DNA from 2 places in the Undibacterium sp. GW821-FHT11B02 genome. Region 2 is predicted to be linked to the other one. Evidence: predicted binding sites of a transcription regulator. Region 2 holds the regulator's gene; the other holds the start of a gene.
What was found. The regulator FliA, encoded in region 2, starts transcription of late flagellar genes. The targets are predictions, from matches to a motif close to CTAAAGTTTNNNNNNNNNNNGCCGNTA.
Positions count from the first base shown of each region.

Region 1: a site for FliA is predicted at 6,871-6,897, ahead of AC1RVX_RS19415 (SPM autocatalytic domain-containing protein). Genes of this name have one in related genera too.

Region 1 is NZ_JBXASD010000009.1:37,816-46,793, reverse strand. It holds gene AC1RVX_RS19435 (patatin-like phospholipase family protein) at 1-1,056, shown strand, start outside; gene AC1RVX_RS19430 (ABC transporter substrate-binding protein) at 1,090-2,256, opposite strand; gene AC1RVX_RS19425 (fumarylacetoacetate hydrolase family protein) at 2,317-3,306, opposite strand; gene AC1RVX_RS19420 (methyl-accepting chemotaxis protein) at 3,551-5,287, shown strand; gene AC1RVX_RS19415 (SPM autocatalytic domain-containing protein) at 5,576-6,670, opposite strand; gene AC1RVX_RS19410 (DUF885 domain-containing protein) at 7,110-8,951, shown strand.
Region 2 is NZ_JBXASD010000007.1:14,014-22,991, forward strand. It holds gene AC1RVX_RS15800 (MFS transporter) at 1-824, shown strand, start outside; gene flhB (flagellar biosynthesis protein FlhB) at 1,053-2,204, shown strand; gene flhA (flagellar biosynthesis protein FlhA) at 2,201-4,285, shown strand; gene flhF (flagellar biosynthesis GTPase FlhF) at 4,282-5,616, shown strand; gene AC1RVX_RS15820 (MinD/ParA family ATP-binding protein) at 5,609-6,451, shown strand; gene AC1RVX_RS15825 (RNA polymerase sigma factor FliA) at 6,456-7,187, shown strand; gene AC1RVX_RS15830 (flagellar motor protein) at 7,169-7,903, shown strand; gene motD (flagellar motor protein MotD) at 7,943-8,782, shown strand; gene AC1RVX_RS15840 (flagella synthesis protein FlgN) at 8,869-8,978, opposite strand, start outside.

The sequences.
Region 1 (8,978 bases), on a different contig from region 2:
GAGCGTGACGGCGAATATGGGATACGTGTAAATGCCTACGGACGTAACTGGGGACCACATTTCCTGCGCTTTGGACTGGCACTGTCCAGCGGCTTTGAAGGCACCGGCGGCTTCAAACTGCAGGTTGGTCACAGGCGTCCATGGCTCACCGAAAGCGGTCTGGAATGGCGCAACGATGTGGAATTTGGCAACAGCATCAAACTGCATACCGAATTACGCCAGCCTTTGTTTGAGCGTGAGGGCATGTATTTGTCACCATTTGCAGAAATCGGTCAGAACACCAGAAACCTGTACAACGGCAATACCCGGGTCGCCGAATACAACTTCCGCAGCGACCGGCTGGGATTGGATCTTGGCATGCGCCTTGGTGAACAGGGAGAGTTGGGAGAAGCCAAGTTGGGATTGAATTTCAACAGCTATCGTGTGCGACCGAAATTAGGGGGCTTCCTGCTAAGAAACGAAGATGGCAGCTTAAGCACAGAACCCCTGCCCAGCGCCGATTTGCATCAATTGGGGTTGAAAGGAGCACTGGTGATTGATCAGTTGAGTGACGCCAGCTTCCCGCGCTACGGTTACAAATTCGATGGCAATGTCTTTCTGGGTACGGACAGATCACACAATAACTACCAGGAACTGAGCATCAATACAACCTGGGCCAACAGCTGGGACAACCACAGCATCAACTTGAAACTGAATGGCGCAGGCTTATTCCAGACTGACACTGAAATACGCGGCATAGGCTCTACACTGGGTGGTTTTCAGCAATTGTCAGCCTATCAGCCAGATCAGTTCACTGGCAATTACCTGCTGTATGGCAGTCTGACGTATTTGCTGCGTGCCGTGAAATTTGATCTGGCGGGGCAAAGCCTGTTCCTTGGCACTTCGCTGGAAGCAGGCAATGTCTGGAACAAGAGAAGCGAAATGTCGGCGTCTTCACTGCGCAAAAGCGCCAGTCTGTTTGCCGGATTCAACAGCTTCATCGGCCCGATTTATTTGGGCTTTGCGGTCGGTCCGGCTGGTGCCAAGAATGTGTTCTTCCAGTTAGGGAGGCAATAAGCCCAACCGTCAATCTGTCAACTGATTTGCCGATTAGCCGCCATAGGCATACACGAATTTGCCAGCCTGGATTTTACCCATGACGCGCGAACGCTGGTCCAGCCCCACATGGTCGGTTGGACTCATCGTGATGACACCTTGGGGAACCACCAGTTCCCTGGTGTTTTCCAGCGCATTACGCAAGGCCTGCCTGAAAGCTTTGGTGCCGGGTTGTGCCGTTTTCAATGCAACCGGGATGGCATTTGCCATCAGCATGTAGGCTCCCCAGGCATCACCGGCAAACTGGGTCACACTGCCCGGCCCATAGGCAGTTTCATATTTCTGGGCGAAATCGACAGAGACTTTCCTGACCGGATTTTTTTCCGGCAATTGACGGGCCACCACTGCCGGGCCGGTCGGGAATAGCGTGCCTTCGACATCCTTGCCACCGAGCTTCAAAAATTCCATGCTGGCTATGCCGTGGGTCTGATAGATTTGTGATTTATAACCGCGTTCTATTAACGTCCTTTGCGGCAATACGGCAGGTGTGCCTGAACCTGCAATCAGCACCGCATCCGGCTTGGCAGACATCATCTTCAGTACTTGTCCCGTGACACTGGTATCGGTCCTGGCAAAACGTTCATTTGCCACGATCCTGATATGCCGCAATTCAGCCAGTTTGGAAAATTCACGCCACCAGCCCTCGCCATAGGCATCGGCAAAACCGATAAAGGCGACTGTCTTAACACCATGATCAGCCATATGCTGGGTCAGGATGGTCGTCATATGGGTATCGTTTTGCGGCATCTTGAATACCCAGGCACGCTTGGCATCCATAGGTTCAACAATGCTGGCAGAGGCAGCCAGGGTGACCAGTGGTGTTTCGTTTTCTGCCACCACGTCCAGCAAGGCCAGGGCATTGGGTGTGGTATTGGGGCCGATGATGATATCGACTTTTTCTTCGGCGATGAGCTTTCTGACATTTTTAACCGCGTTGCCGGGATCTGTAGCATCGTCCAGCAGAATATATTCCACTTTTTTTCCGGCTATTTCTTTTGGCCACAGCAAAATAGCATTTTTGGACGAAGAACCAATCGCAGCCGCCGGCCCCGTCGTCGACAGATTGATACCCACCTTTATCTGCGCTGCAGCTGACAGGCAGACCAGGCTTGCAGAAGCCAGTGCCACAACGCGTAAAGTGCAGGAAAAAACAGGTAACATAAACTACTCCACAAAAAATTTACAAAGGCACACCGGCACTGCCTGTAGCATCAAAAAAAATCATCCAGCGTGATATTCGACTACGCTCTGTTCAATCGCACCGAATATGGATTTTCCATTCTTGTCCAGCATCTCTATCTTGATACTATCGCCAAATTTCATATACGGCGTGACAGGCTCACCAACAGCAATCATTTCGAGCGCACGTTTTTCTGCTATGCAGCTATATCCCTTGGCAGCATCCTTGTTGGATACCGTGCCCGAACCGATGATGGTGCCAGCGCGGGCATTTCTGGTCTTGCACAAATGCGTAATCAGCTGCGGAAAAGAAAAAACCATATCCACGCCTGCATTCGGCTGCCCAACCAACATATTGTTCAGACTGGAACGCAAAGGCAGATGCACTTTGCCGTCTTTCCATGCATCACCCAATTCATCCGGTGTCACTGCCACCGGCGAAAAACTGGATGCTGGCTTGGATTGAAAAAAACCAAAGCCCTTTGCCAATTCTGCTGGTATCAGATTGCGCAGTGACACATCATTCACCAGCATCAGCAGGCGTATGTGCTCGGCCGCATTCTGCACCTTGACACCCATGGGCACATCACCGGTGACGACCGCAATTTCACTCTCGAAATCAATACCCCACTCTTCTGACACCATAGCGATATCATCCTGCGGCCCAATGAAATCGTCACCGCCCCCCTGATACATCAGTGGATCGTGCCAAAAACTGTCGGGCATGTCGGCGTTTCTGGCCTTGCGTACCAGTTCTACATGATTGACATAGGAAGAACCATCTGCCCACTGGAAAGCACGTGGTAGCGGTGCCATGCACTTGCTGGCATCAAAATCAAAACTGTTGGCCGCGCGCCCCCCATTCAGACGCGCATACAATTCATCCAGTTGAGGTGCAATGAAATTCCAGTCATCCAGTGCCCGTTGCAAAGTCGGTGCCATGCCGTCTGCGATACAGGCTGTCTTCAAATCGCGGGATACCACCACTAGCTGACCATCGCGAGAACCATCTTTAAGTGTTGCAAGCTTCATAAATCCTCTGTTTTAATACACACATATTCACGATTTTACATGATCAAAAACCAGAAACTGTCAGGAAACCCACAAGCCCTACGACTAATCATAGATTTAGCTGGCACTACAAGCCAATTTTGGTATGCTCAATACACGATCTTCAATGTAATTTATTCTGTAAAACAGGGTAAATTACTGGAGACAAGCGACGAAAATTGATCCCTGGCGTCCTAACCTACTGTTTTATATAGGAATCACTATAATGAATTTCAGCAATCTCAAAATCAGGGTACGTCTTAGTTTTGGCTTTGGCCTCACCTTGCTGACCATGCTGCTAATGGTCAGCCTTAGCGTTGTCAGACTTAATGAAATTGCTGCACGCAACAAACAGATACTGGAAAATGATGCCGTAGGTGTCACCAGTGCACTGGAAATTTCTGCCATCATCCAGGAAAACAGTAGCCGTACCCTGGAATTATTCATTACACCAGACCAGAATGCACGCACGCAGCAATATACCGCCATTGACGCCAACAAAAAGAAAATTACCGCGTTGCTGGACATCCTCAAGAAACTGGCACAAAGCCCCAAAGAAAAAGAAGCGGTTGACAAACTGGTGGCCTCAAATGCCGTTTTTGTCACCGCCTTCAGCAAAACCGGGGATCTGATAGAACTGGACCAAAAAGACGAAGCGGTGGCAATGATGAGCAAGACCACCTTCCCTGCACTGAAACAGTCGCTGACTGACATCAACGCCCTGGCAGATATTCAAAAATCTGACATGGCAACAAACGGTGAAGAAATCAAGAGCATCATCATGTTCTCGCGCAACCTGATGATCGTCCTTGGAATCATCGCCCTGATCCTCAGTGCCGCCGTTGCAGCATGGATTGCACGCTCGATCACTGGCCCGCTGGATGCCGCAGTCAAAGTTGCCACGAGAGTGGCAAATGGTGACCTGACCGGCAAGATAGAAGTTCGTTCACGCGATGAAACCGGGCAATTGCTGAGTGCCCTGGCCGACATGAACAATAGCCTGGTGATGACCATCAGTCAGGTGCATAGCAGTACTGAAATGATTTCTACCGCTTCAAGTGAAATCGCATCCGGCAATGCTGACCTGTCTGGCCGTACCGAATCACAGGCCAGCGCACTGGAAGAAACAGCATCTTCAATGGAAGAGCTGACATCAACCGTCAAACAAAATGCAGACAATGCCCGCCAGGCGAATCAACTGGCGATCTCAGCATCTGACGTCGCTACCAAAGGTGGGCATATCGTTGGCCAAGTGGTCAACACCATGGGTTCGATCAAAGACAGTTCAGGCAAGATCGTCGATATTATCGGGGTGATCGACAGTATTGCCTTCCAGACCAACATCCTGGCTCTGAACGCTGCAGTGGAAGCCGCACGTGCCGGTGAACAGGGACGCGGATTTGCAGTGGTAGCAGCCGAAGTCAGGAACCTGGCGCAGCGCAGCGCCAGTGCCGCAAAAGAGATCAAGACCCTGATTAATGATTCAGTTGAAAAAGTCAATCTGGGTAACAAACTGGTTGATGAAGCCGGTATGACCATGGATGAAATTGTGACTTCCATCAAGCATGTGGCCGATATCATGAGTGAAATCACAGCAGCCAGCCAGGAACAGAGTGCAGGCATAGAACAAGTCAACCTGGCTATTTCCCGCATGGATGAAATGACGACGCAAAATGCCGCGCTGGTTGAACAAGCATCTGCTGCGGCAGAAAGCATGCAGGAACAGGCTGGTGCACTGGCACAGGCAGTCAGTGTATTCAAATTGGATGTTGTGCAACAAAAACCAACATCAATTGCTATCAGCAAGGCCAGCCCTGCTGCTGCCAAACCGGCACACGCACCCTTGAAATTGGGTAAGGCAACGAACAAAGCTTCCGCCACTTCGGCCGCCCGGCCAGCAACAAGACAATCAGCATCAGAAAAACCACCTACTGGCGAAAGTGCAGATTGGGAAGAATTCTAAAATTATTTTGAAACAAAACTGTCACACAAAAAACAGCTCCCGTTAAGGATCTGTTTTTTCTGTGCGAAAATCTAATAAGTAAATTCAGATAAAAATAGGACTTACGCAAAATTGTCCCAGCAAGGCTATCGCTTTTAGGAAACCTCCCTTGCAGGGGAGGTTCGTTCCGTCGGCAGGCAACATGTCGCCTGAAACCCCGACTACACCGTCAGCGACGAAGACAGTACTTTAGTACGGCAAGGCGCTGCAACGCAGTTGGGGCGGTTTTGCGTAAGTCCTAAAAATTGCTCACACAGATAAATCTACCTGTTGCAGGCTATGCGCTTTTCCATCTTCGCTCAGCCACACACCTGAAGAACGTAGTTGTCCGTCCGATTGGTTCTGCGCATTATTCAAGGCATACTGGGTACTTGCGTTACCCAGATACAGGGCACCCACATTAGCCTGTTTCAACGTCTGTAGCTGATCATGACCTGCACTGTCCTTGGTCCACACTTTTAGCTTCTGGTATACCGCATCATTTTCATCTATCCAGTGATTGCCATCGCTGTCATAAGCAGCCAGTTCAGAGAAGCCATTACCAGTACCGGGGCCAAACAATTCGGTGCCGTTATTAATCTTGCCGTCATTATTTTTATCCAGCGCCAGGAAACCTGCGCCCTGGACAAAGGATATGTTTTCTTTTGTGCCATCCCCATTCAGATCAAAGGCAAATTTCTGCGAAGTAAGTTGAGTAGAATCGCCAGAGAAATTGACGACCAAAGGATCCACTTTCTTGGCGTCGCCAAGACGGACATGGGTATCACTTTCTTCGTGATAGCTGCGATTAAGATCGAAGGAAAGATTAAAACTGATTTCCTTATTGTCTGCCGTGACAATTTTTCCACTGGCCTTGAAAGAAGTCTGTTCAGTTTCAGTATAGGATTCATGCGTATCCACCTCAACACCCCAGCCTGCCTTGCTGGGTGCGGCTGACTGCGCCGGTTGAGCTGTGGTTGTGCTAGCTGAAGGCTGCGCCGTGCTTGCTGCTGCACCGGACTCAATGTCGGCACTACTCAAGGTATTAATTTTTTTACCGGTCATCAATTCAATGATGTACATGATCAGGCGTATACGCGGATCATTTTCAGCCTCGTCGCTGGCCTGCTGTACAGCATCGGTCTGAGTGGCAGAAGTTTGTGGTGCTGCCTGGGCAGCGCGTCCCGCATCTGAAATTTGCACATTGGCGGAAACATTACGCAAATTTGCTGGCAAGTCTGCGTTGCGCCCTTCAAAATCCGGACGTGTGTCGCCTACCCAGGCACGCAACTTGTCCTGCGTTTCAAGAGTACTACTGGCAATATGACTGGATGACAGGGATATGTCTGAGGAAACAATTTTCACGATGCGCTCCCGCCTTGCACTACTAATAAAGACAGCGAACTTGCAGCAGTGACCGTTTGCTTTTCAATACATAATAGTCCACCATCGCAGCCCATATAGGGATGCGACCACGCATGCCATGCACGCCTGATGCCAGTTCTATCAACACGCCAATTTTGAACTGATGAGCATTCAGACGAAATGTGCGTGATCACCTCATCTAACGGTCAAAGTTCAAAAAGCTTTATACAAGAACGTCAAGAAAAGAAGATTTAGTTTTGAGCATTGATGGAACTGCAACTGACAAATGACAGTCTACAAACAAACTTTTACACAAACAAAATGCAAAGCTGCATAACGCAAATTTCTACAATACAAACAAATACGCTCGTATTGATGAATTCCAAGTTCTGATAAGCTTGCAAACTATTTTTCAATCACTCTTCTACGGAAAGTTCACATGAACAAATTGCGCTCCTTAACCAGTATCCTTCTTTCAGCTGGTTTGCTGAGTTCAGTTACCATGTTGGCACATGCCGCCACGACGCCAGAGCCAAAAATCGGGCAAGCGCAACCCGTCAGTGTCAAGACAAACACGGAAACAGGCAGGCGGCTGAATTTGCTGGCTGAATATTATTACGACAAGCAGGCCGCCTTTGAGCCAATAGGGGCTTCCTATAACGGCGATACCCGCTTTGATGACAAGCTGCCCATGACCATTGCGCCTGCGGTCAAGGCCAAACAGGTCACCATGTGGCAGGATATCGCCACCAGGCTGGCCAAAATCAGGCGCAATGACTTATCGTTAGCAGATACCGTGACCTATGATTGCCTGGATTTTGAAATCAAGGCCAATCTCGACATTGCCAAATTTGATAATCAACTATTGCCGCTCAATCAAATGGATAGCGTGCCGGTCACCTTGGCACAGTTTGCGTCTGGTCAAAGTGCCCAGCCGCTGAAAACAGTCCGGCAATATAGAATCTTCCTGCATCGTTTGACGCAATTGCCCGCCTGGTTGAATCAAGCCACCAGCAATATGCGGGAAGGCATGCAGCGTGGCATCGTGTTACCGAAAGCACTGGTAAATTCCGCACTGCCGCAATTTGCACAATTGGCAACGGAAAAACTTGAGGAACATGCTTACTACGCACCCATCAAAAATTTCCCAGCCGATTTTTCAACTGCAGACAAACAAGCCCTGAACCGCGAATACAGCCTGGCACTAAACAGCAAAGTATTACCTGCGCTACGCCAGTTCAATCATTTCCTGTCCACCGATTACCTGGCTGGCAGCCGCAGCAGCAGTGGCTGGAGCGCCCTGCCCAATGGCGATATCTGGTATCGCGCCTGGGTCAAAGACCAGACCACTACTGATCTTAACCCGGAACAAATCCATGCCCTGGGCCTGAAAGAAGTAGCGCGCATACAAAGTGAGTTTATTGCCCTGGGCCCAAAGCTTGGCTATCAGGGTGACCCGGCAGGTCTGCCTGCCTGGATAGATACTCAACCCCAATATCGCCCTTACAAGACCGAGGCAGAAGTGTTGGATGGGTATCACAAGATCGAAAAAATGGTCGTAGCGAAACTGCCTGAACTATTTGCCAGGATGCCCAAAGCCGCGCTGGATATTCGTGCAGAACCGGAAATCAGCCGGCTGACTGCATCTGACCACTACACCCAGCCGGCGTTTGATGGCTCCCGCCCAGGTGTGTTCTGGGCCGTCATCAATAATCCAGCCGACTACAGCACAGCTGGCATGAAAACCCTGTATCTGCATGAAGGCCAGCCAGGCCATCATTTTCACTTGGCAAGATCACAAGAATTGGATATCCCAAAATTCCGCAAATTTGGCGGTAATAATGCCTATACCGAAGGCTGGGCTCTGTATGCCGAAACCCTGGGTAAAGAGATGGGATTGTATGAAAACGACCCCAGCGCCTATCTGGGTCACCTGACTGATGAACTCTTGCGTGCAACCCGTCTGGTGGTGGATACCGGCTTGCACGCCAAGGGCTGGACACGCGAACAGGCGATTCAATACCAGCAGGCGACTCTGGGTTATAGCGAGGCAGCCTCACGCCAGGCGACGGAGCGCTATATGGCCTGGCCTGGTCAGGCGCTGGGCTACAAGATAGGTTCACTGAAAATTATGGAATTACGTCAAAGGGCCAGCGCTACACTCGGCCCACGTTTCGATTTGCGCCAGTTCCATGATATGGTGCTCAGCGACGGCACTTTGCCATTGGCTTTGCTCGAAGCCAAAATAGATAAATGGATAGCCAGCCAAAAGACAAATTGATGTAGATTTACTTTATTTTGCATCGCT
Region 2 (8,978 bases):
GCAGGGTCATGGGTGTATTGCAAACGGCTTTTGCCGGTAGCCAGATACTGGGTTTGCCTATTGGTCTTTATCTGTCCGCTCACTTGGGCTGGCATGCGCCTTTCATGATGATCGTGGGAATAGCAGCTATTGTCGGCGTCATCATCATTGTGAACCTGAAGCCGATTGATGCGCATTTGCAGTTGCATCCTGATCGTAATCCTTTCCATCATTTGAAAACTACTATTGCAACACCCCGTTATGTGCTGGCATTCGCCGCTACTGGTTTCCTGAGCGTGGGCGGCTATATGCTGATGCCGTTCAGCAGCGCCTTTGCAGTCAATAACCTGGGTATTTCGATGAAGGAATTGCCGATGATTTATCTGGTCACAGGTTTCGGTGCGATCGTCACTGGTCCTCTGGTTGGTAAGCTCAGTGACAAGTTTGGCAAATATCGTATGTTTTTATTCGGTGCTGCGATGACGATTGTCATGGCTGTCATCTACACCCGCCTTGGTGTCACGCCTTTGCCTATGGTCATTTTGGTCAATGTGTTGCTGTTTGTCGGTATTTTTTCGCGCATGATCCCTGCCCAGGCAATGATGTCGGCTGTACCAGCCGCAGATAGCCGTGGCGCATTCATGGCGATCAATTCATCGCTACAGCAAATTGCCGGTGGTGTCGGCTCTGTGGTTGCCGGGATGATAGTCAGCCAGCCTGCTGGTGGCGCGATACTGCATTTTGATTTGCTGGGTGATATTTTGGTTTGCACGGTGCTGCTGACGGCTGTCATGATGTATTTCATTCACCGCATGGTGGCGACGCCTGTAGCTGTACCTGCCTGATTAGCTGTAATTCAATCAACTAAATCTGAATGTCTTGTCATCAGGCTGACATTCAGATTTCAGCCTTTCATGGCCCTTTAAGTACAAAGGGCCATTCTTTCCCCCGAGCTAAGGGGTATTTCCTCCTTTATTCCACGCATCTTGTACTTCTGGTATAGCCAATAATTACACCTGTATCTTTGTGTAATCAGCGTGCTGGTTGCTTTGTGGAAATAACAGGAGTCGGCCATGGCCGAAGATAGCGATCTCGAAAGAACCGAACCGGCCTCGCCCAAGCGCCTTGAACAGGCGCGGGAAGAGGGCGATGTTCCACGTTCGCGTGAACTGTCAACCTGCACCATTTTGCTGGCTGCGGGTGGTTCGCTATGGGCCATGGGGGATGGTCTGGTCAGGCAATTGAATCATGCTCTGATCACTGGGTTGTCCATGGAACGCGAGATTATTTATGACCCATCGTTACTGTTTTCCAAAATCGGTGCCAGTCTGTGGGATGTGCTGGTGGCATTTGCGCCGATAGCGGGGCTACTGTTGATCGTTGCGCTGGGCTCGCCTTTGCTGATCGGTGGCTGGCTGTTCAGTGCCAAGGCGCTGCAACCGAATTTTGCGCGCATGAACCCTATCTCGGGTCTGGGCAATATGATTTCCACCCGTGCCGGTGTGGAATTGCTCAAGGCGATTATCAAAACCATTCTGGTTGGTGTGGTGGCCTGGATGGTCATCATGAGTCAGAAAAATGCCATTTTTGGCCTGCCATTGGAATCATTGAAAACCGGGCCTGCCCACGTTGGTCACATGATGGGTGTGTGTTTTCTGGCTATCGTTGGTTCGCTGGTGGCGATTGCCGCTATCGATGCGCCTTATCAGATGTGGCAATACGCTGAAAAACTGAAAATGACGCATCAGGAAGTGATTCAGGAATCGAAAGAAGCCAACGGTAATCCGCAGATCAAGGCAAAAATCCGTGCCCAGCAGCGTGAAATGGCACGCCGCCGCATGATGGCAGAAATTCCTACCGCCGACGTTGTGGTCACTAACCCGACCCACTTTGCGGTGGCATTGAAATACACCGAAGGTGGACGTGGCGCACCGAAGGTGGTCGCCAAGGGTGCAGATGCAGTGGCGGCCAAGATTCGTGAACTGGCACAAGAGCACAAGGTGCCCTTGCTGGAGGCACCACCGCTGGCGCGTGCGCTGTTTAAACATACAGATCTTGGCGATGAAATCCCTGAAGCTTTGTACGCTGCCGTGGCCGAGGTGCTGGCTTATGTATATCAGTTACGCAGTTATCGCACAGGTGCTGGAAATAAACCGATGGAACCGAATGACTTATATGTACCACCTGAGCTGGACCCGAATAATCAAGCAGGAGCCCCAGCATGAATAGCCTCAAATTACCTGTCTGGATGAACGGTATGAATTCCCGGGCGTTGGCCGCGCCTTTCCTGATTATCCTGATGCTGGCGATGATGGTGTTGCCCTTGCCGGCATTTGTACTTGACGTGTTTTTCAGCTTTAATATTGCGATTGCGATCATCGTCTTGCTGACCAGTCTGTATACGGTAAAGCCGCTGGATTTTATGGTGTTTCCGACCGTTTTGCTGGTCAGTACCATGCTGCGCCTGTCCCTGAACGTGGCTTCTACACGGGTTGTTTTGACCGAGGGCCATACCGGTCCGGATGCCGCCGGTAAGGTGATTGAAGCTTTCGGCCACTTTCTGATTGGTGGTAATTACACCGTTGGTATCGTGGTGTTTATTATCCTGACCATCATCAACTTTACTGTTGTGACCAAAGGTGCTGGCCGTATTGCTGAAGTGGGCGCACGTTTTGCCCTGGATGCGATGCCAGGCAAGCAGATGGCGATTGATGCTGATTTGAATGCCGGTTTGATAGCTGAGCAAGAAGCCCGTCGTCGTCGCACCGAAGTTGCACAAGAAGCAGAATTTTACGGTGCCATGGACGGTGCCAGTAAATACGTACGCGGTGACGCGGTGGCTGGCATCATGGTTACGGTGATCAATATCGTCGGTGGTCTGATCGTCGGCATGGTGCAGCATGATCTGGATTTCGCTTCTGCGCTGAAAAACTACACGCTGCTGGCGATTGGTGATGGCCTGGTCGCGCAGATTCCTTCCCTGATCATTTCTACTGCAGCCGGTGTCGTCGTGTCGCGTGTAGCCAGTGACCAGGATATCAGTGGTCAGTTGATTGGCCAGTTGTTTGCCAAACCGCAGGTCATGATTATTACGGGCGGTATTATCGGTGGCATGGGCCTGATACCCGGCATGCCGCATATCGCCTTCATCTTGCTTGCCGCAATCTTGTGTGGCGGCGGATATCTGTTGAACAAGCGTAATCAGATCGCTCCTGTCACAGAAGAAAAACAAGACACTCCCGCAGCAGCCCAAGAGATGGAAGAAGCAACCTGGCAAGATATTATGCCGGTCGATACCCTGGGGCTGGAAGTTGGTTATCGCCTGATCCCGCTGGTGGATAAAAACCAGGGTGGCGAATTGCTGCGCCGTATCAAAGGCATACGCAAAAAATTTGCACAGGAAGTCGGCTTTTTGTCGCCACCTGTGCATATCCGCGACAACCTCGAACTCAAGCCGTCTGCCTATCGCATCACCCTCAAGGGGGTGGAAGTGGGCGTAGGCGAAGCACTCAGTGGTCAGTACCTGGCGATTAACCCGGGGATGGTCACTGGTAATTTGCCAGGTGCGGTCACGAATGACCCTGCCTTTGGCCTGCCTGCTGTCTGGATCGACGCAAGCATGCGTGATCAGGCTCAATCTATGGGGTATACCGTCGTGGATTCCGGGACTGTCATTGCTACTCATCTGAATCATCTGATCACTTCCCACGCCGCCGAATTGCTGGGCCGTCAGGAAGTACAGTTGCTGATGGATCATCTGGCTAAAGATATGCCGAAGATGGTGGAAGAGCTGGTGCCGAAAATCCTGCCTTTGTCGGTACTGCAAAAAGTCTTGCAGAACCTGTTGATAGAAGGTGTGCATATCCGAGATATGCGCACCATCATCGAATGTCTGTCAGAACAGGCCACACATACCCAGGATGCAGGTGAGCTGACTGCCCAGGTGCGGATTGCCCTGGGCCGTGCCATTGTGCAGCAGATATTCCCAACCGGGAATGAGTTGACCGTGATGACGCTGGACAATCGCCTGGAACGACTGCTCATGCAAGCCCTGCAGACCAGTGGTGCAGATGGTGCCGGTATTGAACCCGGCCTGGCAGACACATTGGCCAGCCAGACCGAGGCTGCCGCCCAGCATCAGGAACAATTGGGGCTGACACCAGTCTTGCTGGTACCGGCACCGCTGCGGGCTTTGCTGTCACGCTTCTTGCGTCGCACGGTACCGCAACTGAAAGTCTTGTCGCACGCAGAATTACCCGAAACAAAAACAATTAAAGTCACCAGCCTGGTCGGAGGTCAATCATGAACGTCAGAAAATTTACCGCGAATACTTCTCGCGAAGCTTTGCGCATGTTGCGGGATGCCCTGGGCGCTGACGCGGTAATTTTGTCTAACCGCAATGTCGGTGGCAAGGTCGAGATTTTGGCCATGGCTGATGAGGCTATCAGTGCCATTACGCCATCGTCCGGCGATGATACGCCAGCGTTATCAGCGTCAGCAGCGTCAATGGCATCCGCAACATCACTGGCGCCGCCAATACCCGATGCACCGCGTTTTGCGCCACGTTATCAGGCCGAAGCACCGGCAGTTATTCATCGTCCGCTGAAACCGGCTGTTGCCATGGATGCCGATATTGAGGCGGCTGTCAGCGCGGGTGAGTTGAATAACGTGATGTCGGAAATTCGTTCCATGCGCAGCATGCTGGAGTCGCAACTGGCAGAAATATCCTGGACCCAAACCCAGAAGCGGCATCCGCAGAAGGCAGATATTCTGCGTGAAATGCTGGCAACTGGTTTCAGTGCGGGCTTGTCGCGTTATCTGGTTGAAAAATTGCCGGAAGCGGGTAAGGTCGAAAATGGTCTGGACTGGATCAAGAATACGTTGGTACGTAATCTGTCCACCATCGACAATGAAAACGAAATGCTGGAAAAAGGTGGCGTCTATGCCTTGGTAGGCCCGACTGGCGTTGGCAAGACCACCACTACGGCCAAACTGGCAGCGCGTTGTGTGATGCGCCATGGTCCTTCCAAGCTGGCCCTGATCACCACCGACGGCTATCGTATTGGTGGTTTCGAGCAATTGCGCATTTACGGCAAGATACTTGGCGTCATGGTGCATGCCGTCAAGGATGAGGCGGATTTGCGCATTGCCTTGTCCGAACTCAAAAACAAACATACCGTATTGATCGATACTGTTGGTGTCAGTCAGCGCGATAAAATGGTGACAGAACAGGTTGCCATGTTGTCTGGAACAGACACTCCGGTAAAGCGTTTGCTGTGTCTGAATGCCACTTCGACTGGTGAAACACTGAGCGAAGTAGTGCGTGCTTATCAGGGCAATGGCCTGGCAGGTTGTATTTTGACTAAGCTTGACGAGGCTGCCACCATAGGCGGGGCTTTGGATATTGCGATACGCCAGAAACTGATGGTGTATTACGTGGCCAGCGGTCAGCGGGTGCCAGAAGACCTGCACATCGCCAACAAGCTGTATCTGATTGATCGCGCTTTTAAACTGAAACGTGAGACTGCAGCTTTCCGTTTCCTGGATGAAGAATTGCCTTTGCTGATGGCTGGCACCATGGGGGCAGGGAATGCGGCACGTGCTGCAGGCATGTCGCAGGAGGTGTCCCTTGGCTAGTTTTGATCAGGCAGAAGGTTTGCGTCGCATGCTGGCTGGCCCCAAACCCAGGGTGTTTACTTTTTTGTCGGCTTTGAAAGAAGATGAAAAAAGTGGCATGTTGGTCAACCTTGGTGTGTCACTGGCAAGACAGGGTAATGAAGTGTTGATGATCGATGCGCGGGCCTCGGACAATAGCGTGGGGGCCTGGCTGAATGCAAGCAATGATCGTACCTTGTTGGATGTAGCGAGACAACAGCGTACAATGAAGGATGCAATCAAATTGGTAGCCGCAGGTTTGTCGGTGACGATGTTGACCAGGCAGGCATCAATAGCTTCAGGCTTGCCGCCAGAAAGTGCGCGGCAATTGACTGAAGTGTTTGATGTCGTGGCAAATCAGGCTGACCTGGTGATGGTCGATGGCGACATTAATGCGAATGACGCATTTCCGCTGGCATCGCTGGATGACAGTGAATTGGTGATACAGGTTTCTGCTGATCCGCATATGATCAAGGCCGCATATGGCTTGATCAAACGGGTCAGTAACAGGGTAGGACGGCGCGGTTATGGAATTTTAGTATCCGGCGCATCAGAAAAAGAGGCGAGATTGATTTACACAAATATGGCGCAGGCTGCCAGCCGTTATCTGGCGGTGCCTTTGCACTATGTCGGCCATGTGCCGGAAGATGAACATGTAAGAAAGGCTGCGCATTTGGGTCGCTCCGTGATTGACGCTTTTCCCAAGGCGCGTGCTTCGCTGGCTTTTTCGAAACTGGCGGAACAATTGGCAATGACTGCGCGTTCGACATTATGTTTAGAGGGAGTCCCTGAGCTGGGTGTCGGTCTCGGAATATAATCACATGTACACCGCTAGCGGAAAGTCAGATAAAAACTTCCTCCTTAGGGAGCATGCCCCACTGGTCAAGCGACTTGCTTACCAGTTGAAGGCGCGTCTGCCTCCCAGTGTGGAGGTGGATGATCTTGTGCAGGCTGGCATGATCGGTTTGCTGGATGCCGTCAACCGCTATGAAGACACGCATGGTGCCCAGTTTGAAACCTATGCCGTGCAGCGCATACGTGGGGCCATGCTGGATGAGTTGCGCAGCAGTGACTGGTTGCCGCGTGGCGTGCGCCAGAACATGCGCAAAATAGAAAATGCCATGAACACCCTGCAGCAAAAGCTGGGCAGGCCACCGCTGGAAACCGAGGTTGCCAAATCGCTCAAGCTGTCGCTGGAAGAATACCAGGACATGCTGACCGACAGTGGTGGCCATCAACTGGTGTATTACGAAGACTTTCATGACGCCGACACGAAAGAACATTTTCTCGATCATTATTGTTCTGACTTGTCAGGCGACCCCTTGCAGGATTTGCTCAATGATGACTTCCGTGATGCTGTAATCGGGGCGATTGACAGTTTGCCCGAGCGTGAAAAATTGCTGATGGGCTTGTATTATGAGCAAGAATTAAACTTGAAGGAAATCGGGGCCGTGATGGGGGTGTCCGAGTCACGGGTGTCACAATTGCATAGTCAGGCGGTAGCCAGGCTCAGGGCGTACTTAAGGGAGAAGGCGTGGACTGGGCTAGCATAGTCGGACTTTTACTGATTGTTGTCGGCATCCTTTCTGGTCAGTTGCTGGAGGGGGGGCGTCTTTCTTCACTGGTACAGCCAGCTGCTTTTGTGATCGTTGTAGTGGGAACTATTGGGGCGGTCCTGATGCAAAGCCGCATCAAGACCTTTGCCCACGGCGTGCGCATGTTGCGCTGGGTCGTGTCAGAGCCACCAGACAATAGCAAAAAGAATGTCGAAGAAGCGCTGGTCTGGAGCGTCGTCGCCAGAAGGGAAGGTTTTCTCAGCCTCGAACGCTATATGAATGCGTCGACTGATCCCTTCGTTGGCAAGGGCTTGCGCCTGGTGATTGACGGCATAGACCCGATAAGGCTCAAGGATATCCTGGACGTTGATATTTCGTTATATGAGATGGAGCAACGTCAGGCTGCCAAAATTTGGGAAGCTGCAGGTGGTTATTCCCCCACCATCGGTATTTTGGGTGCGGTGCTGGGTTTGATACACGTGATGGAAAACCTCACTGACCCATCCAAGTTGGGTGGCGGTATTGCTGTGGCCTTTGTGGCAACGATATATGGGGTGGGCATGGCCAACCTGCTGTTCTTGCCAGTCAGTCACAAACTAAAAGAAATCATTAACAGGGAAGTCACCCGGCGGGAAATGTTATCTGACATTTTTTACAGCATTGCTCTGGGGGATAGTCCGCGTGTGGTGGAAGAACGATTGACTAACCATTAAAATTGATGGCTTGCCCGCCGTGATGCACTAAAGACACTTATGGCCAGAAGAAAATTCCACGAAGAGCCCGATAACCATGATCGCTGGCTGGTTTCTTACGCCGATTTTATTACCCTGTTGTTTGCTTTCTTTGTGGTGATGTATGCGATTTCCTCCCTCAATGAAGGTAAATACCGGGTGCTGTCGAATTCACTGACGGGTGCTTTTGGCAAGGTCATGGTCAACCCCAGGGCGGTAGATGTGCCGAATGAGCCGATCGTCAAGCTTGACCCTTTGCCTTTGGTAAAAAACAACCGCACGAATGAAGCCTTGCGCAAGGAAAAGGCGCAGATGACGACCATGGCCAAGGATATCCTGACAGTGCTGGAACCCCTGGTGCGGGAAGGCAAGGTCAGGGTCAGTCAGACCAGTCGTGGCATTACCATCGAAATCAATGCCAGCCTGCTGTTTGCGCCTGGTGAAGCACGCCTGAATGTGGATTCGATACAGGCCCTGAAAGCCATTGCCGGTGTCCTGAAGGTGGATAACCACGCCATACAGGTAGAGGGACACACAGATAATGTACCCATCAAAAATCCAATCTTCCCTTCAAACTGGGAATTGTCAGCAGTGCGCGCCAGCACGGTTGCCAGGTTGCTGACTGAAAACGGTGTCGATGAATTCCGGGTGACAGCCGTGGGGCAGGGGGCAAAATTGCCGGTCAGTGACAATAATACAATAGAAGGTCGTGCCAGGAACCGCCGGGTGTCGGTCACCATATTGGCAGTATTGCCAGAGCCAGTTGTGGATGTACCGATTGCACCTGCGACTCCTTCATCCTCTTCAGTGCCAGCGACATCACCTTTGCCAGCGACCACACCGGCTGTACCGATTCCCTAAGATCAGTGTGAATTATCTGCAGGCCAAAGCAAAACAGACCCGGATCAAGGGTCTGTTTTTTTATTCGTGATCATATCCAGGGCTAATCAAGTGGCAATATAGCCTTTGCCTGATGTACCTTTGATGGTCGATTGGCCATTCGGGCCGTACATAGGGGAAGTGGTTTGATTCCCTTGTTGTAATACGTTTAACATGG